Regions from separate parts of the Lysinibacillus sp. NPDC056185 genome, predicted to be linked through region 3. Evidence: riboswitches for the same ligand, from Rfam matches in the RefSeq annotation. Region 3 holds a riboswitch; each other region holds the start of a gene.

What was found. Region 3 has a riboswitch for lysine ahead of ACMZ42_RS12530 (amino acid permease). Riboswitches for the same ligand answer to the same signal wherever they lie in the genome.
Positions count from the first base shown of each region.
Region 1: another riboswitch for lysine. It lies ahead of ACMZ42_RS14475 (aspartate kinase); the one in region 3 lies ahead of ACMZ42_RS12530 (amino acid permease).
Region 2: another riboswitch for lysine. It lies ahead of ACMZ42_RS02620 (transporter substrate-binding domain-containing protein); the one in region 3 lies ahead of ACMZ42_RS12530 (amino acid permease).

Region 1 covers NZ_JBLLLQ010000014.1:11,944-18,808, reverse strand. Annotated here, with positions in the region: gene ACMZ42_RS14495 (amino acid permease) at 144-1,499, shown strand; gene trxA (thioredoxin) at 1,627-1,938, shown strand; gene uvrC (excinuclease ABC subunit UvrC) at 2,080-3,870, shown strand; gene ACMZ42_RS14480 (hypothetical protein) at 3,881-4,114, shown strand; lysine riboswitch at 4,212-4,390, shown strand; gene ACMZ42_RS14475 (aspartate kinase) at 4,609-5,847, shown strand; gene ACMZ42_RS14470 (hypothetical protein) at 6,095-6,367, opposite strand; gene ACMZ42_RS14465 (methyl-accepting chemotaxis protein) at 6,462-6,865, shown strand, end outside.
Region 2 covers NZ_JBLLLQ010000002.1:31,325-38,189, reverse strand. Annotated here, with positions in the region: gene ACMZ42_RS02645 (5-bromo-4-chloroindolyl phosphate hydrolysis family protein) at 1-133, shown strand, start outside; gene ACMZ42_RS02640 (toxic anion resistance protein) at 130-1,197, shown strand; gene ACMZ42_RS02635 (DUF6501 family protein) at 1,255-1,452, opposite strand; gene ACMZ42_RS02630 (amino acid ABC transporter ATP-binding protein) at 1,763-2,494, opposite strand; gene ACMZ42_RS02625 (amino acid ABC transporter permease) at 2,507-3,232, opposite strand; gene ACMZ42_RS02620 (transporter substrate-binding domain-containing protein) at 3,404-4,270, opposite strand; lysine riboswitch at 4,385-4,571, opposite strand; gene ACMZ42_RS02615 (hypothetical protein) at 4,849-5,304, shown strand; gene odhB (2-oxoglutarate dehydrogenase complex dihydrolipoyllysine-residue succinyltransferase) at 5,517-6,749, opposite strand; gene ACMZ42_RS02605 (2-oxoglutarate dehydrogenase E1 component) at 6,841-6,865, opposite strand, start outside.
Region 3 covers NZ_JBLLLQ010000010.1:137,691-144,555, reverse strand. Annotated here, with positions in the region: gene ACMZ42_RS12535 (CynX/NimT family MFS transporter) at 1-877, opposite strand, end outside; lysine riboswitch at 1,053-1,229, shown strand; gene ACMZ42_RS12530 (amino acid permease) at 1,317-2,780, shown strand; gene ACMZ42_RS12525 (response regulator transcription factor) at 3,762-4,454, shown strand; gene ACMZ42_RS12520 (sensor histidine kinase) at 4,459-5,394, shown strand; gene ACMZ42_RS12515 (ABC transporter ATP-binding protein) at 5,531-6,454, shown strand; gene ACMZ42_RS12510 (ABC transporter permease) at 6,447-6,865, shown strand, end outside.

The sequences.
Region 1 (6,865 bases), on a different contig from region 3:
CTAGGCTAAAGCGCTACATCCTCGAGGTCGCTTCGATCCTCGGGCAAAAGTGGAGGAGCACTTACTTTTGCTTCGGGCTCTCCAGCGCTTGTCGGATGTAAACGAGCACTTTAGCGCATTTGTTGATTTTAGGAGGTAAGGAAATGGAAAATGATAATCAGAAATTACAGAGAACGATGACCTCACGGCATATTACGATGATGGCTTTAGGTGGTGCCATTGGTGCAGGGTTGTTTAAGGGAAGTAGTACAGCCATTGATATGGCAGGACCATCAGTACTTATTGCGTACTTAATTGGTGGGATTATTCTGCTATTTGTTATGCAAGGTTTAGCAGAAATGGCAGTCCGCAATAGCGAAGCGAGAACATTTAGAGATTTAGTGCAAGCCGTTTTAGGAAAGTATCCAGCTTATTTCCTAGATTGGATTTATTGGAAAATGTGGGTGTTAAATATTGCGGCGGAATCTATAGTGGCGGCCATTTTTATTCAGTATTGGTTGCCAGATTATCCAATTTGGATACTTGCATTATCTGTTTCGGTGTTAGTTACAGCCATTAACTTGTTATCGGTGAAAGTTTTTGCTGAAACTGAGTATTGGCTGGCGTTAATAAAAATTACCGTTATTGTGGTGTTCATCATAGCGGGACTAATTTTATTGCTTGTTACTTTTGGTAATCATACAGCTGTTGGTTTTTCAAATTTAACGGAGCATGGTGGTTTCTTCCCGAACGGATCAATGGGGTTGATTGCTGCAATGCTTGTAGTTATTTATTCTTATGGTGGTACTGAAATTATTGGTATTACATTAGCGGAAACGAAAAATCCAGAGAAAGTAGTGCCAAAAGCTGTTCGCAGTACATTAGTACGTATCGTGACTTTTTATTTAATTCCTTTCTTTATTATCGTTAGTTTGATTCCTTGGAATGAAGTAAACGGGGTGCCAGAAAGTCCGTTTGTAATGGTTTTTAAAATGATTGGGATTCCTGGTGCTGACCATATTATGAACGCTGTTGTTCTACTTGCTATTATTTCATCAATGAACTCGGGACTTTATGGTTCATCACGTGTTCTGTATACACAAGCTGTGGACGGGCGTGTACCTAAAATCTTTGCCCATTTATCAAAAAGAAAAGTTCCGGTATATGCCATATTAGCGTGTACGTTAGCTTTATATATGGCTGTAATATTTTCTTTATTTGCGGGAAGCAAAACTTTTGATTTCTTAATGGGTTCACTTGGATATACCGTGTTATTTATTTGGTTAATTATTGCGATTGCACATCTGAAATCGCGTAAAAAACAGCCGGAAAAAACAAGTACCTATGCAGTAAAATTGTTCCCTTATACAACTTGGATCGCTATTATTGCGTTAAGTGCAATCCTGATTGGTATTATTTTTACAACATCTATTATCGTAACAGGTATTACATTAGCTATTTATCTCTTTATTACGTTAACGTATGTCTTTAAAGGTCGTTTTCAAGAGAATGAGGCTTAATAACAAAATCAACTAATGCCTTTTCCGACCTTATTTTTCATAAATTTTGCATACTAGGCAGATTGTTCGCTCAAGAGAATTTATCCATGCTATACTACAAACATAGTAAGTTTAAGGAGGATTTCAAATGGCAATTGTACATGCAACAGATGCAACTTTCCAAGACGATATTAAAGAAGGTTTAGTACTAGTAGACTTTTGGGCTGCTTGGTGCGGACCATGTAAAATGATTGGACCAGTTCTTGAAGAAATGGATGCTGCAGGTAGTGCGGCTAAAATTGTAAAAGTAGATGTAGATAACAACCAAGGTACTGCAGCGCAATACCAAATTATGTCTATCCCATCATTACTTTTATTCAAAGACGGTGAATTAGTAGATAAAACTGTTGGTTTCCAACCAAAAGAAGCGTTAGAAGCATTTATCGCAAAACATGCTTAATTTGTAAGAAAAAAAGAGTCAAGCCATCAATATGATGTGCTTGGCTTTTTTTCGTTATATAATATAGAGGAAAAGCGAACGTTATATTTGAGAATAGACAAATCTTTATTTGCTTTTTTAGAAAAAGGGGGCAGGTAGGCGATGAATGATTTAATTAAACGAAAGCTTGAAATTTTACCAGATCAGCCTGGCTGCTATTTGATGAAAGATCGACAAGGAACTATTATTTATGTCGGGAAGGCAAAAGTGCTGAAAAATCGAGTACGCTCGTATTTTACTGGTACGCATGAAGGGAAAACACAGAGACTTGTAAGCGAAATAGAAGACTTTGAGTACATTGTGACATCTTCCAATATTGAAGCTTTAATTTTAGAGCTTAATCTTATAAAACTACATGATCCGAAGTACAATATTATGCTAACGGATGATAAAACGTATCCGTATTTAAAAATTACAAATGAGAAACATCCACGTCTTATTACAACACGAAAAGTGAAAAAGGATAAGGCGAAATATTTTGGGCCATATCCGAATGCGTATGCAGCAAGTGAGACAAAAAAGTTGCTAGATCGTTTGTATCCTCTGCGAAAATGTGTACAACTCCCTACCAAGGTTTGCTTGTATTATCACATGGGGCAATGTCTAGCCCCTTGTGTGAAGGATATTGAAGCTGACATTTACCATGAGATGATTGAGGATATGACAAAATTTTTAAATGGTGGGGTTGAGGAAGTCAAAAAGGAGCTAGAAGTAAAAATGCTAGCGGCCGCAGAAAATTTAGAGTTTGAGCGTGCAAAAGAATTTCGCGATCAAATTGCACATATCGATACAGTCATGCAAAAGCAAAAAATCGTATCAAGTGATACAACGAATCGTGATGTATTTGGCTATGCCGTCGAGAAGGGTTGGATGTGTGTTCAAGTTTTCTTTGTTCGTCAAGGAAAGCTTATAGAGCGAGATGTCTCGATTTTCCCGGTTTATCAAGAGGCAGAAGAGGAATTTTTAACGTTTGTTGGACGATTTTACGAGAAGCTAGAGCACATTAAACCTAAGGAGATTTTTATCCCACAATCTATTGATGCAGATATTTTAACGGAATTACTAGAAGTTAAGGTACTGACACCAAAACGTGGGCAAAAAAAAGAGCTAGTTGAATTAGCGACGAAAAATGCTGAAATTGCTGTAGCAGCAAAGTTCCAACTTATTGAACGTCAGGAAGAGCGCACAATAGGAGCGTGTGAGGCGCTCGGTGAAGCGATGGGCATTTCTACGCCGTTACGGATTGAAGCCTTCGATAATAGTCATATGCATGGGACAGATGCTGTATCTGCAATGGTTGTATTTATCGATGGAAAACCTGCGAAGAAGGAGTATCGAAAATACAAAACACGTACCGCCGCCAAGCACGATGATTACGGGGCAATGCAAGAAGTAATACGTCGTCGATACACACGTGTATTAAAAGATGGTCTACCTTTACCGGATTTAGTACTAATAGATGGTGGGAAGGGGCAAATGGAAGTCGCGCGTGAAGTATTAGAGGATGAGCTCGGCCTTGTCATTCCAATTGCCGGATTAGCAAAAGATGAAAAGCACAATACGTCACAGCTTCTATTTGGTGATCCACCAGAAGTTATTGCGTTAAAACGTACAAGTGATGGATTCTACTTATTACAACGAATTCAGGATGAAGTACACCGCTTTGCTATAACCTTCTTACGACAGCAGCATGAGAAACACGCTATACAATCTGTCCTCGATAATATAGAGGGAATTGGTCCGAAGCGAAAACAACAATTACTCAAGCATTTTGGCTCTGTCAAAAAAATTCGTGAGGCAAGTATGCAGGCATTACAGGAAGCCGGGATGCCTGCTAATCTTGCTAGCAATATTCATGCTTATTTTCATTCAGCAGAAGACTCTCACCTCTAAAGGTAGTGAGATGAATGCAGATGGAATTCCTTTTCAGTGGATGTACAAACACCTACTGAATGAAAATGAAGCCTTCGGACGCATTGTTTATCTGCGCGAAAGCGAAGCGTCAGCGGCAAATGTCTTCTGCGCGAAAGCGAAGCGTCAGCGGCAATTACGCCAAGGCGAAATTGATTTTCGACAAGACACATTGTCAAAGGATTGGACGTATGCTAAGGTTGTATATAACATTGCTCTTCAATAAAGCGATGTTATATACGGCGCCTTAGTTTTTTTAGTAGTTTCTACTTATTGAATTGGAAATTTCTTCACTAAGGTTCAATTAAATACGATCACTATTTAGTGATGATAGAGGTGCAAGGTTCAAGAGTAGTACATGCGAGGACGAACAAGTCCAGTGAAAATGTATGAAAGGGGAACTTGCCGAAGTGGAGCATCGTTGTTTCCGATGCTGTGCTGGTTTTACATTTAAGAGATGTAAGACTGTCGATTCTAAACGTTTCGGAGAGCTATCACACATGCGCAAGTTACTTTATTGTACATGTTATAGGCAGCTTTCACGTTATGTGAGGAGCTGCCTTTTTAGTTTTCCGAAACAACATTTTTTCAAGTCTGTTACTTTTACCTAAGAGGTGAAGGGGTGCTATTTGCTTTTGTGGTGTTATTTTGTGAAAAGCTGCAAAAGCATAGCTACTTTATAATCAGTAAAATGATTGAATACGAAGGAGAATGATAAAGATGGCGAGAGTTGTGATGAAATTTGGTGGTGCTGCATTAGCATCAACAGAGCACATTCAAAATGTTGCGCAAAAGGCGATTGCAGAAAAGGAAAGAGGTTTTGATGTTGTCGTTGTCACTACAGCTATGAGGAGTATATCTAAAGAATTAACAAAGATGGTTCGTGATTTATCAGACAATGCATCTAAGCGTGAACTAGACGCATTACTTTCAACAAGCTCACAACTTACTAGTACATTAGTGGCAATTGCTTTACAGGAGGAAGGATATGATGCTGTGTCATTAACGGGCTGGCAGGCAGGCATTGAAACTGATGCTATGTATAGCAATGCCCGTATTGATGGGATGGATGCTAGACGAATAGAAGAGCATTTTGTACAGGGGAAAATCGTAGTCGTTGCTGGGGAACAGGGTATCGATAATTTACGGAATATTACGACGTTAGGTAAAGGTGGGGCGGAAACGACGGCTATAGCCATTGCAGCAAAATTGAAGGCGAAGCGGGTAGATATTTACACGAATGTGGATGGAGTCTATACAGCTGATCCAAGTCATGTTGCTGGGGCACAAAAGCTAAAAGAAATTTCCTATGATGAGATGCTAGAGCTATCAAACTTAGGGTCACAAATTTTACACCCGCGAGCTGTAGAGTTAGCAAAGAAGTTTCAAATCCCGGTTATCATTAGGTCGAGCGAAATAGATACAGTAGGTACTTTATTGAAGGAGGAAGTTGAAATGGAAAAAAATTTAATTGTACGAGGTGTTGCCTATGAGTCAGACGTTATTCGCTTAACGATTGGTTATGATGCTTATTCTAATGCTTCGTTAGCAGATATGTTCACAATACTTGCGGAAAATCGTATAAACGTCGATATAATCGTACAAGCAATAATTGATGGCTTAAAGCCGACTGTATCATTTACCATTTTAAAAGAGGAGTTCGCTGAAGCATTACGTGTACTAGAAGATAGTAAAGTATCACTAGGATTTAGTTTTGCAGATTTTGAAATTGGTTTAGCGAAAGTTTCCATTATTGGATCTGGTATGGCGTCTAATCCAGGGGTGGCTGCCCGAATGTTTGATCGTCTACGTCGTGAAGATATCCCTGTAAAAATGGTAAGTACTTCTGAAATAAAAGTGTCTGTCGTTGTACCTCAGGACGAAATGATTCGTGCAGCAAATGCATTACATGATGAATTTAATTTATTTCAGGAAATGTCTTTTGTACAGAAAGCGTAGCGACAACTGAGTGATCAACTTCGTGCCGCTGACGCTACGCTTTCGCGCAAAAAACATCAGTTGCTGACGCTACGTTGCACTACGCTTTCGCACAAAAACATTTGTTGGCCTAATGCCTTCGGACGCAATTTAAAAGAGTCAAAGATGGATAGAGCACCCAAAGTCAAATTCGTGGATAGAGCCACCAAAATCGTGGATAGAGCATTCAACTTCGTGGATAGAACCACCAAATTTGTGGATAGAGCACTCAAAGTCGAATAGAACCACCAAAGTCGTGGATAGAGCACTCAAATTCGTGGATAGAACCACCAAAATCGTGGATAGAGCACTCAAATTCGTGGATAGAACCACCAAATTCGTGGATAGAGCACTCAAAGTCGAATAGAACCACCAAAGTAGTGGATAGAGCACTCAAATTCGTGGATAGAACAGCCAAAGCGACGGAAAGAAGGGCATAATTGATTTTAGAACAAGCACTTTTCATATAATGTTGAAGAGGATGTGTCAGTAAAAGGCACATCTTTTTTTGTTCACATCAATTTAATACTTTATCTAATTCTATTGTTATATAATAAAATATGACATGTTTTACCAAAGGGAAGGTGGAAGTTTGTATGGGGTTATTTGGTTTATTTCAAAAGCCAATGGATGAAAGCGTTGAGAGGCACAACGATATAGAAATACAAATATTAAAAAAACGAATTTTGGAATTGGAACTTGAGCAGGAAAGTATTGATGTGAAAAATGCGATTTTAGACTTTGTACTAGCGCATATGGAGTTAATTAATTTTCAAACGGCTTTAAAGGTTCAAAATGTCTCTACGAGTGTAGGGGATATTTCAGCAATGAGTGAAGAAATGTCGTCAAATACAGAGGAGGTGCTTGCGGTTGAGCAAAATGTTAATGCAAACATTCAAGAAATAAAACAGCATTCATTACTACTTGTAGAAGAAATGGAATCATCCATTTCAAAAGGTGAAATGGTTCAGGAGCTGTTGACCAAAGGAGCAAATTCAAC
Region 2 (6,865 bases), on a different contig from region 3:
TGATACGATTCAAATTGATTTAAAGGATGCGCTTTCCAACGATATTGACCATCTTCAAATGGAGATCGAATTTGCGAATCGTTCCAATTTAAGACGAAAAGAACAATTGGAGTGGCGAGGCGATGATAAATGACAGCAAATGATCACGCATTTCAACTAAATACAATACAAGGTCTTTCCCCACTTGTGCAAACTTATTTCGAAACAACTCCAAATAATGAGGCGATGGCGACGTATGATACGCTATCGCCTCTTGCACAAAGTCGTGCACTTCTATACGCTAGTCAGCTTGATCTAACAAACTTCGAGTCAGTCCTGTCTTTAGGGCAGGATTCACAGCGATCGCTTTCTCAATTTGCTGATCGAATGCTTGCACAAGTAAAACAAAAAGACGTCACAAAAATTGGCCAAATGTTAGACTCATTAATGCAAACGTTAGACCGTGTGGACCCTAACGCATTAGAACCAAAAAAGCAGTCCTTTTTTAAAAAAATGTTTGGTAAAATTGAGCCAACTGTTAAGCAAACATTAACGGAGTTTGAACGTATTAGTATCCAAGTAGAACGCATTGGTGTTCAGCTCGAACGTGCACAGCTTCAAATGATAAAAGATGTGGAAATGCTGGATGGACTTTATTCACATAATAGAGGATTCTTTGAGGAGTTAGCGACTGCTATTGCAGCAGGACAAATGAAGAAGCAGCAAGCCATTGAAGTTGAGCTTCCTGAAAAAGTGACTAGTGTACAAGCAACGAAACAGCCACTAGCTATTCAACAGCTTAATGATTTTGCCGCTCAAATCGAACGTCTAGATCAACGTATTTATGACTTACAAGTATCGCAGCAAGTCGCCTTACAAACTGCACCACAAATACGGATGATTCAGCAGTCTAATCAATCGTTAGCGGAAAAAATTGAATTTTCAATTGTTACCCTTATTCCGCTTTGGAAAAATCAGTTGGCCATGATGTTATCTATGCATATGGATCATCACTACGCGCAGCTAGAAGAAAGATTATCTCGTACAAATGATCGATTTACGAGCCCTTCCTTTGAACAGCAAGTATCGAAATTCAAAGAAACACAACATGAGCTGAAGACAGCTATCAAAGACGTCTTCGCCCTTCATACAGCTACAGAACAGGAAAAACAGCAATTACAGGATGTAGCTGACTTGAAGACCTTTAAGAAGGAATGATTCCTTTTTCCCAACAAAGAAGGGTGGCTCAGAAAAATCTGAACCACCCTTTGATTTTTATTCGAAATAATCTTTATAGTAGCCACCGATATTACCAGTGTTATCGATAATAAAAATGAATTCTTCTGTTTCATTTTTCACATCATATTGTTTCCCTACTGTTAATACGTTTGAAACTAAATATTTTGATGCATTAGTATGCTTACAAGTAACTGTGCGTACTGTTGGAGCATCTTTCCATTTTAAATGTAACATAATCTCTCTACCTCTCTTTACTAGCACGAAGCTAATGTCTACTGCTTATTTTATAATATTTTTGAACTTTTGTGGAGAAAAAAACCATAGAAGATCATATTTTCTCCATAACTATCGTTTTTTTTTACCATATCCATAATAAAAATTTTTACTTCGAGGTGTTACTATGAGCTTTGGTAGTGTACCGCAATGGTTTTTTATCCTAGCCGTTGCATTTGCAATTTGCTTTATTTTATACGCAGAATGGAATTCTAGAAAATAAGTGAGCCCATTAATTTGGACTCACTTTTTTTGTTATTGTAATCGAACGTTATTTTAATGTTCGTTTTAAAAACTCTTTTGTCCGTTCATTCTGAGGATTTACTAATACCTGTGATGGTGGTCCTTCCTCTACAATTACACCTTTATCCATAAATACGACGCGATCCGCTACTTCTTTGGCAAATTCCATTTCATGTGTAACAATTAACATCGTATTCCCAGCATCCGCAAGCTGGCGCATTACCTTCAACACTTCACCGACCATCTCTGGATCCAGTGCTGACGTCGGTTCATCAAACAGCATTACATCTGGGCTCATTGACAATGCTCGTGCAATCGCTACACGCTGTTTTTGACCGCCAGATAGTTGTCGTGGCTTGGCATTGACGTATTGATCCATACCAACAATCTGCAAATATTTTAAAGCAACTTCGTCGGCTTCTGCCTTTGAACGCTTTAATACTTTCATTTGACCAACTGTACAGTTTTTTAGCACATTATGATTGTTGAATAAGTTAAATTGCTGGAATACCATACCTAAATGTGTACGGTATTCTTGGATATTATGCTTTTCATCTAAAATGTTTTCACCTTTGTAAATAATTTGACCACCACTTGGTGTTTCCAGTAAATTAATGCAGCGTAGTAATGTTGATTTACCTGATCCAGAAGAACCGATTAAGCAGACAACCTCACCTTTTTCTACTTGGAAATTTACATCCTTTAACACTTGGTTACGACCAAATGATTTACTTAAATGCTCTATTTTAATAATTGTCACTTGTTCGTCCCCCTATACTGCTTCTTTCTGTTCTTTTTGGTAGGCATCTGGTCCGTCCAGTCGTTTTTCAATATACAGTAAGATTCTCGATGCTGTGAATGTCATGATGAAATAAAGGACACAAGCTATAAAGAAGGATTCAAAATAGCGGAAGTTATTACCCGCGATCGATTTTGTTTGGAAGAACAATTCCGTAACCCCGATAACATTTAATACTGCTGTATCTTTAATATTCATAATTAATTGGTTACCTGTTGCAGGCAATATATTTCGCGCAACTTGTGGTAATACAACATGTAGCATAATTTGAAAATGGTTCATACCAATTGCCGATGCAGCCTCGTACTGCCCTTTATCAATGGATACAATACCACCGCGAACAATTTCAGTCATATAAGCACCTGTGTTTAATGAAACAACTAAAATACCTGCCGTAATAAAGTGCATATCAATGCCAAATGCAATATCTAATCCGAAAAATACAACCATTGCTTGTACAATCATTGGTGTACCACGGAAAAATTCGACATAGCATGTTAGTATAAAATTAATGAGCTTTAAGCTATAGAACTTTACACCTTTTTTACGAACCTTAATGGTATGCATAATTCCGATGAAAAATCCGATAAGTGCACCAATAATTGTACTACTAATAGAAATAAGTAATGTATAATACGCACCTCGTAAAAACATTTGCCAGTTGTTCTCAACAATAGAAATAATCCAATCAAAACTCATGATGTTCCTCCTAACAACGTCGTGTTGCTTGTTCGTTACAGTATCCTGTCTTGGATGGAGCCTTTGTTTCTTTTATTTTATGAAACTTTTAGCTCAGACATTATTATTATTTAGAAAGATTATAAATTGTAATGAGATGGCACGGACTAGCAGATAGCCCGTGCCATCATGTTATTGTGCTGCTGGTTGTTGGTGAATGGCTTCTTCCATAATTTTTTGGCGATCATCTTCAGAAATACCTTTTAAGATCTCATTGATTTTTTCAAGATTTGCATCGCCTTTACGTAAACCAACTGCAATGGATGTATTTGAAATATCTGTTTTGAAGCCTTTTTCAAACTTCACATACGCGAACTTATCATTTGCAGCAGCAGCGGAAATACCTTCTGGACGTTCAGCTACATAGCCGTCAATTTTTCCAGCTTCTAATGCAACGCGCATTGCTGGGAAGTTATCCATTGCAGTTTGTTTTTTTACATCTTTGATTTGATCGATGACATTGTAGTTAGATGTATTTAATTGTGATGTAATTTTAGCACCAGAGAAATCTTGGATAGAAGTTGCTTTTTCATATTTGCTGCCTTTTTTAATGACCATAACAAAATCAGATGTATAGTAGTTTTCAGTGAAGTCAACTGTTTGCTTACGCTCTTTAGTAGGTGACATACCAGCAATGATTGCATCGATTTTATTGGACTGTAGTGCTGGTACTAAGCCATCCCATTCCAATTTTACGATAACTAATTCTTTTCCTAAGCCTTCAGCGATTTTTTTCGCCATTTGCACATCATAACCACCCGCATATTCTGCATTATCCGCAATTTTTACTGCGCCATTTGCATCACCCTGCTGTGTCCAGTTAAACGGAGCATAACCTGCTTCCATCCCAATACGGAATTGGCCGCCGCCTTCTTCCGTACTCGTCTTGTTACCGTCATTACTAGATGACGTCGTAGCCTTTTTGTCACCAGCACCACAAGCTGCTAGCAAAATTGCAGTCATGACGGTCAACATTAATACCAACCATTTTCTTTTCATGTAAATCTCCCCTTTTCTGTAAAAAATAAGACAACTGTACCAAAAAAGACCTAAGTACTGAACTTAGGTCTTACTTTTTTAACAGTTGCCCAAATCCTCACTATAATTCCATCATTCCGAGATAGCACAACCTAATAAACCTGGAAAATAATTTACTAGGACAGTCCTGCACTTATTCACTGCAGACCCAGCATAAAAGTACGAGCTCCTTCTATACTTCGGCGATAGTTCCTTCTCCATTGCGTCTTCGTTTGCTTGTACTCAACAATGAACTAATAAATACCGCGCCTCTACCTCACAATAGGATAAATGTGAGGTTTGTATATTTAATTGATATTAAGATACTACTATAAAGCTAATGTGTTCGTCAAGATAATTTTATTACTTTTCTGACTAATTACAATATTAGGGTTTTTTATCCTTTTAATGCCTTATATACACTTTTGCAAAGTTGAAAATAATTAAGACTGCCGCTTTGCCGAAAGAATCCGTAAAGTCGCCTATGCTTCTTTATACGAACTTTACCCAATTTATATACTTGGATGCAGTTATAATAATGTAAATGAAAAGCCGATTCTTTGGAAAATCCGTATTGCTACGAATACTTTTTCCGTCACTTTAGCTCTTCTATCCGTCGATTCGTTCCCTTTCCATCGCTCTGGCTTTTCTTTCCGTCGATTCAGCTTTTCTATCCGTCGCTACGAGTACTTTATCCGTCACTTTTGCTCTTTTATCCGTCGCTTCGTTTTCTTTCCGTCGCTCTGGCTTTTCTTTCTGTCGATTCAGCTTTTCTATCCGTCGCTACGAGTACTTTATCCGTCACTTTAGCTCTTCTATCCATCGCTTCGTTTTCTTACCGTCGCTCTGGCTTTTCTTTCCGTCGATTCAGCTCTTCTATCCGTCGCTATGAATACTTTATCTGTCATTTTGGCTCTTCTTTCCGTCGCTTGGTTTTCTTTCCGTCGCTCTGGCTCTTCTTTCCGTCGATTCTGCACTTCTATCCGTCGCTACGAATGCTTTTTCCGTCACTTTAGCTCTTCTATCCATCGATTCGTTCTCTTACCGTCGCTTTGGCTATTCTTTCCGTCGATTCAGCTTTTCTTTCCGTCGATACGAGTACTTTTTCCGTCACTTTAGCTCTTCTATCCATCGCTTCGTTCTCTTTCCGTCGCTTTCTTAAGAGTTGCTCCATAAAAAGAAAAAACCCTGCAAAACAATGTTTGCAAGGTTTTAATAAACTCAGGAATTAAGAATTTAATAATAAATCTTCTGGGTTTTCAAGTAGTTCTTTAACAGTTTTAAGGAAGCCTACAGAATCTTTACCATCGATAATACGGTGGTCATAAGAAAGAGCTAAGTACATCATTGGGCGAATTTCTACTTCACCATTCACTTCAACTGGACGTTTTTTGATAGTATGCATACCAAGGATACCAGCTTGTGTACCATTCATGATAGGTGTAGACATTAATGAACCGAATACACCACCATTTGTAATTGTGAATGAGCCACCTTGAAGATCAGATAAACCTAATTTTTTGTCGCGTGCTTTTTTAGCTAGGTCTGCAATTGAATCTTCAATTTCAGCAAAGTTTTTGCGGTCAGCGTCACGTACAACCGGTACTACTAAACCTTCTTCTGTTGATACAGCTACACCGATATCAAAGAAGTTGTTTAAGTGAATTTCATCACCATTGATTTGTGCGTTCACATATGGGTATTTTTTAAGCGCTGCAACTACAGCTTTTGTGAAGAATGACATGAAACCAAGTTTAGAGCCAGTTGACTCGAAGAATTGGTCTTTTTTACGAGAGCGTAAAGCCATAACGTTTGTCATATCTACTTCGTTGAATGTAGTTAACATTGCTGTAGATTGTTTTACTTCAAGTAAGCGTTTTGCAATTGTTTGGCGACGACGGCTCATTTTTTCAATTGTTACACGTGAATCATCTACAGCTACAACTGCTTTAGGTGCTGCTGCTACTGGTGCTGCTACTGGTGCTGTACCATGAGCTGCTACGTCTTGTACACGTACACGGCCTTGTGGATCTACTGGAGATACAGCAGCAAGGTCAATACCTTTTTCACGAGCAAGTTTACGAGCTGCTGGAGATGCGATTACACGCTCACCAGTAGTTTCTTCTACAACTGGAGCTGCTGCAACTGGAGCAGGTGCCGCTTGTGGTGCTGCTGCTGGTGCTACTGCTGCTGCAACTGGTGCCGCTGGAGCAGGTGCTGCACCTTCGCCAGCTTCTACTACTGCGATTACTTGACCAACAAGTACAGTATCGCCTTCTTCAGCTAAAATTTGAGTTAAAACTCCCGCTTCTTCAGAAATGATTTCAGCGTTTACTTTGTCTGTTTCAAGTTCAACGATGAATTCACCTTTTTCAACGCGATCGCCCACTTTTTTTACCCATTGTGCGATACTACCTTCTGTAATCGATTCTGCTAATTCAGGGACTTTAATTTCAGCCACTTTCATTTCCTCCTTTAATTAACGTGCATTATGCACATAAAAGGGCTACTGCCTCAGCAAGTAGCCCGGCTCTCAAAAATTTAATATGTGATTATTTAACCTTTACAGGCTCAGCA
Region 3 (6,865 bases):
CTGTAAACATTAATACGAGAGGACGTTGAGATGTCATTTTACTAGCGATAATAGGAACAGCTAAAGCCATTGGAACTTGTGAAAATTGCATGATGGAAAACATCCAGCCTGCGCGATCTGCAGCTAATCCTTGTGATATATATATTTCAGGAATCCAAGCGGCAGTTGTGTAGAATAATAATGACTGAAATCCCATAGCCCCTGCTACTGCCCAAGTAACAGGTGATTTCCATAATGGTGTACGTTCTTTCGTAGTCTTATTAGTCGGTTCAGGCTTATTAAATTTCAACTGTGGAATCCAAATTACAATAGTTAACACCACAAGAACAAGTGAAATGGCCAGTGCACCTTGCCAACCAAGTGATGAATTGGCAACAGGATAGCTAATGCCAGCACCGAGTCCAGCCGTCAAATTCATCGACATTGTGAAAAATGCCATAAGTAAACCTACGTGAAAGGGAAATTTCAATTTAAGTAATCCTGGAATTAGTACATTACCAAATGAAATGGCTATACCAATTAGCATCGTACCAAATACGAGTAAACTAGTTGTGCCAAGGGAGCGTAGTACAATCCCTCCCCCTAAAAGAATAGTTGATAAAAATAATGTTAATTCTAGTCCAAATTTACGTGCGACAATTGGAGCGAATGGTGAAATGATTGCAAATGCTAGCAATGGGATCGTTGTTAGAAAGCCTGCTAGTATATTGGATATGCCGAGGTCTTCACGGATAAAGGAAATGATAGGTCCAACAACTGTTAGCGGCATCCGTAATGTCGAGGCAATACAAATTATTCCGATAACGAGCAATAAGGTTGTACCTTTCCAGTTAATTTTCCTGCTAGGATAAGTATCGGTATGTTCATGAGTAGTCAGATAAATCCCCCCTTGTTAGAACAAATTTGATTGAATCACTATACCACTTTATCACATTAATAAAAATAGTGGAAAATTCACAAAATATAGAATATTAATTGAGTTATTGAAATGCCATAGGTCGTATGTTAAACTAATACCCATCATAAATTTAATATTTAATGCCTCATGTTTGTAGTGAGGTAGAGGTCGCGGTATTTAAGAGTATGTTAATGGAAATGACAAGCATTAGAGAAATTAGCTGAAAGGAAATACTGCCGAAGTGTGAGGGGACTTGAAAACCTCATGCTGGGGCTGTCTCCGAAAGGAACAGAACTGTCACGTTTGAACAACGTGTTGAGCTATCATTTTGAAGGAACAGAGGATTTACTTAGCCATCACAGCAACGTTCATGTGATGGCATTTTTTTCGCCTCTTAAAAAAGGAAGGAAGCTATATCGTGAGTGAAATAAAAGTCAATCAGCTCGGTCATAAAGCACCGAAGCTGAAAAAAGAATTAAAAAGCCGTCATATTACAATGATTTCATTAGGCGGTACAATCGGTACTGGATTGTTTTTAGCTAGTGGAGGTGCCATTGCGCAAGCAGGCCCTGGCGGTGCACTACTCGCCTATGCATTAATCGGAATCATGGTGTATTTTTTAATGACGAGCTTAGGGGAAATGGCAGCTTATATGCCATCATCGGGCTCATTTAGTACGTATGCTACAAAATTTGTAGACCCAGCTCTAGGCTTTGCGCTTGGCTGGAACTACTGGTACAACTGGGCAATTACAATTGCGGCAGAAATTTCTGCTGTCTCATTAATTATGAAATATTGGTTCCCAGATAGCTCATCAGCACTTTGGACTGTTTTATTTATTGCTGTCGTTTTAACGTTCAATCTATTATCGGTAAAAAGCTATGGTGAAAGTGAATATTGGTTTGCCATGATAAAGGTTATAACTGTCATCATTTTTATTATTATCAGTTTCCTAATGATTTTTGGTATTTTAGGAGGAAACGCTCCGGTAGGCTTTACGAATTTCTTTATCAGTGATGGACCATTCCACGGTGGATTTCTTGCTACATTTGGTATTTTCTTAGCTGCTGGATTCTCGTTCCAAGGGACAGAGCTACTTGGAATAACAGCAGGTGAAACAGATGATCCTGGTAAAAATATTCCGAAAGCTGTTAAGTCTGTTTTCTGGAGAATTCTTTTATTCTATATTTTAGCGATCGGTGCAATTGGGCTGCTGATTCCATTTACAGACTCACGTTTGCTATCTGAAGATATCGCTGTTTCACCATTTACACTAGTGTTCGACCGTTTAGGAATTGCCTTTGCTGCTTCATTGATGAATGCTATCATTTTAACGGCAATGCTGTCAGCAGGGAATTCAGGGCTGTACGCATCTTCTCGTATGCTTTGGCAATTGGCAGTAGATGGACATGCACCGAAATTTTTCGCTAAACTAAGCCGTCGAGGTATTCCGATTTACGCATTACTGGCGACTTTAGCTGTAGGCTCCCTAGCATTTTTAGCTTCATTCTTTGGTGATGGTGTAGTCTATATGTGGCTTCTAAATGCCTCTGGGATGTCTGGCTTCATTGCTTGGCTAGGAATTGCATTTAGCCATTACCGTTTCCGTCGAGCATTCGAGGTACAGGGCTTAGATCCGAAATTGTTACCGTATAAAGCAAGGCTATTCCCATTCGGCCCGCTATTTGCCTTTACGGTTTGTATGATTGTTGTTATTGGACAAAACTACAATGCCTTTATGGGTAATACAATAGACTGGTATGGAGTCCTTGTCTCCTATATCGGTATTCCACTGTTCTTATTCTTATGGCTTGGCTATAAAATCAAGCATAAAACTAAAATGCTTCCATTAGAGCAATGTGATTTAAAAGTCGAACAATAAAAAATAAAACTGTCCTGTAAGTCATAGAAATTGACTTGCAGGGCAGTTTTTTTAGTTTAATAATAAATTTGTAATTCTAGACGTACAATCAAAATACTCCAAGTGAACGATTAATCTTTAAGGTTCAAAACCTCGTATCACCATAATTGCAATCATCGATCCGTAGATGACAAGAATAAGCAAAATGATGAGTAATCCTAAATATTTAGAAATACCTGTTTGTTTTGATCGAATTCCGGATACCCCAAAATAAACACTCGTTATCCACAGTAGAGCACCTAAATAAAAGTAAATACCAAAAATGCCGTTTTTACTTAATGAACTAGCATAAAACAATAACAATCCAATAATACAAAATATAATAGAAAAAAACCGTAATTCCTTCTAAAAGTCATTTCTCCAGCCCTTTCTAAATTATTTTGATTATTGCTAACAATATACCGATCAATACAGTATGTTACAAATCTGCATTTTAGGCTTCAGATAAAATTACTGGAGAGAATAAAAAGGGGACTTTAGTTTCTCGAATCGTCCCCACTTTTGGTGCACAACCTTAATATGGTAAAATGATAGATAAATAACACATCATCAAATTTTGGGTAGGACATTTGTTGAAACGTATACCATGCATATAAGTTGATTGGAGTGGTGGCTGGGCGACTCCTTGGGGATTAGCAATAGAGGAACGAAGGCTAAAACCATCACGTCCTGTGATAACGCCTTCGTGACCAACATCCTGCTGCTGACGCTTCGTTAGCACTACGCTTTCGCTGTTGCCCCAAGCGGTTCATCGGACGCCCCCAGGAAGCTCTGCTCTGCACGAAAGCGAAGCGTCAGCGGCAAATGTTTTATCTGTGCGAAAGCGAAGCGGCAGCAACAAAGCGCCCAGCTGGAACGGAAATCAACCCCTCTTTGTGGTGATGATCATAGTAATGACAAGTCATAAATATACTGCTTTATATTAGAAAGAGGTGCATGAAAGTGCAAAAGCATATTTTACTAGTAGAAGATGACGAAGCCATTCGTGAAATGGTAGAAAACTATTTAACGATGGAGGGGTTTCTTGTTACCTCTGCAGTAAATGGAGAAGAAGCATTACAAAACTGTTTAAACAACCCCTTTGATTTAGTGATCTTGGATATTATGATACCGAAACTTAATGGATTAGAAGTTTTAAAGATTATACGAGAGCAAGCATCACTTCCAATTATCATTATGTCAGCCAAGGATAGTGATGTTGATAAAGCATTAGGATTAGGATTAGGGGCAGATGATTATATCGCTAAGCCATTTTCGATGCTGGAATTTTCGGCACGTGTTAAAGCCGCAATTCGTAGAGCTACAAAATACTCCAGTCAAGTAGAGGAGAAGAAAGATATTGTAGAGATAGACAACTTATCGATCGACCTTGTTAATTTTTCAGTTGAGAAGAATGGACAACAAGTAAAGCTCACATCAAAGGAATTTGCTATCTTAAAATTATTCGTGACAAATCGTAATCGAGTTTTTACAAAGCAGCAAATTTATCAATTGATTTGGAATGATGCTTACTATGGGGATGAAAATATTATTAATGTACATATAAGAAGATTACGCGAAAAAATTGAAGACGATCCATCCAATCCTCTATATATTAAAACACTTTGGGGAATCGGCTATAAATTTGAAGGATAAACTGATGATTATATTACTATTACTAATGATTGTGTTACTCTTAGGTATTATTATTTTTCAGGTGAGAGCAAAAAAACAACAAAACGCTATGATTCAATACATGCATCAAAAACTGCAAGCAATCATTAACGAACAATCGAGCGAAAAGATTTTAGTGTCGACGGCTAATCAAGAATTACAGCAGCTACTAATTGCGATGAATGCGTTGCTAGACCACAACCAAAAAGTACTGGCGACACATCGAAAAATGGAAAGCTCTATGAAAAAGATGTTGGCCAATATTTCTCATGATCTTAAAACGCCTTTAACAGTTGTACTAGGTTATACGGAAATGCTGAAGCTTCATCACTCACTTAGTGAAGAGGAGCAGAGACGATTGCTCACTGGCGTCCATTCGAAAACATTGGAAGTATTGAAAATAATCCATACATTTTTTGACCTGGCAAAATTGGAGGCAGGAGATACAGACTATCCAATGACGAAAATTAATGTAAGTGAAATTTGCCGGAAAAATATTTTATCATTTTACGATATGATCACATCTATGGGCCTAGAGATCGATATAGCAATACCAGAGATATCCGCATATGCACGTGGCAATGAAGAAGCGTTAGATAGGGTTTTGAATAATTTACTGTCCAATGCAGTTGCCTATGGAGCGGCAGGAAAAATCATTGGGCTCACAGTAAGAAATGATGATACGAATATTTTTATTGATGTATGGGATCGTGGTAAGGGGATCGACGAATATCATATTGATAATGTTTTTGAAAGAATGTATACACTTGAGGATTCCAGAAATAAATCCTTCCAAGGGAGTGGCCTTGGCTTAACTATTACAAAACGCCTTGTAGAATTAATGGAGGGTTCCATCCAGCTTTCTAGTATCCCATATGAGAAGACCATTTTTACAGTTTCTTTAAAACGAATGACATACTGAGCAGCCATGCTTGTAGAGCTTTTTAAGTGCTTTACAAGCTTTTCTTCTGCGCTTAAGAAATTTGTAAGAATCAAGTAATAAATTAGAGAGTTTCATTTTTTATAATAAGGATAGCAAATTTAAAGGAGAGATCTACATGACATATATTGTGAAAACAAATCAGCTTACGAAGGTGTTTGAGGGGAAAGAAGTCGTTTCTGCTGTGACTATGCATGTGAAAAAGGGAGAGATATACGGTTTTTTAGGTCCTAATGGTGCCGGAAAAACGACAGTCATGAAAATGCTAACAAACCTTACGAAGCCAACGAGTGGAGATATTGAAATCTTTGGTGAAAAATTAATGGACCGCTCATTCGACGTGCTGAAAAGGATGGGAACGATTATTGAATACCCAATTTTTTATGAAGATTTAACTGCACAGGAGACGTTAGAGCTACATTGTGAATATATGGGCTATTATGACAAGAAAGAAATTTCCCATGTCCTAGATCTAGTGAAACTAACAAACACGGAGAAGAAACGTGTAAAAGACTTTTCTCTTGGGATGAAACAACGGTTGGGTATTGCGCGTGCAATTATTACTAAGCCGGAATTACTTATTTTAGACGAGCCGATTAATGGACTAGATCCAGTTGGCATTAAAGAGCTTCGAGAACTATTCAAGATGCTTTGTAAAGAGTATGGAATTACGATTATTATCTCTAGTCATATTTTGGGTGAAATTGAACAATTGGCAGATACAGTTGGGGTTATTAAAGATGGAAGATTAATTAAGGAAGTATCAATGGACGCTGTCAATCGTAGTCAAACAGATTATATTGAAGTGATTGTCAATGATGGGGAAAAAGCTGCCTTTATTATAGAAAGTAAATTAAATATTACTAATTTCAAACTAATGGATGACAATTGTATTCGAATTTATGATTCGACAGCTTCACAAAAGGTGCTATCTAAAACATTGATTGAGCATGATATTGAAATTGAGGGCATCAGCAAAAAAACAAGCTCATTAGAGGATTATTTCTTGAAGTTAATCAATGGAGGTGTGGCTAGTGCTTAATTTAATGCGTCTAGAAATGAAAAAGTATCATATTGGTTCATATATAAAAAAAGCTGTTTTTGCAAATTTCATAATACTAGGTGTTATATTTATGCTTATATTTATTACTAAAATAGAAGGGGATCAAGATTTTAGAACTTATCAGACGGCATTTGGCCTTATAGATTCAGGCGTAAGGGCAGTATTTATTATTTTTGCTAGCGTGTTAATCGCCAAATTCATTATTGGAGAATTCAAATATAAGACCATCACAGTAGCATTTATGTATCCAATAAGTAGAAAAAAATTAATTGCTTCAAAGCTAGCCATTGTTGTTCTTTTTACCTTTAGTGCAATTATTTTATCGACTATTTTTGTAACAGCGATTTTTTGTGCTGTTAGCGAGAGTTTTCAGCTACTTCCAGAAACATT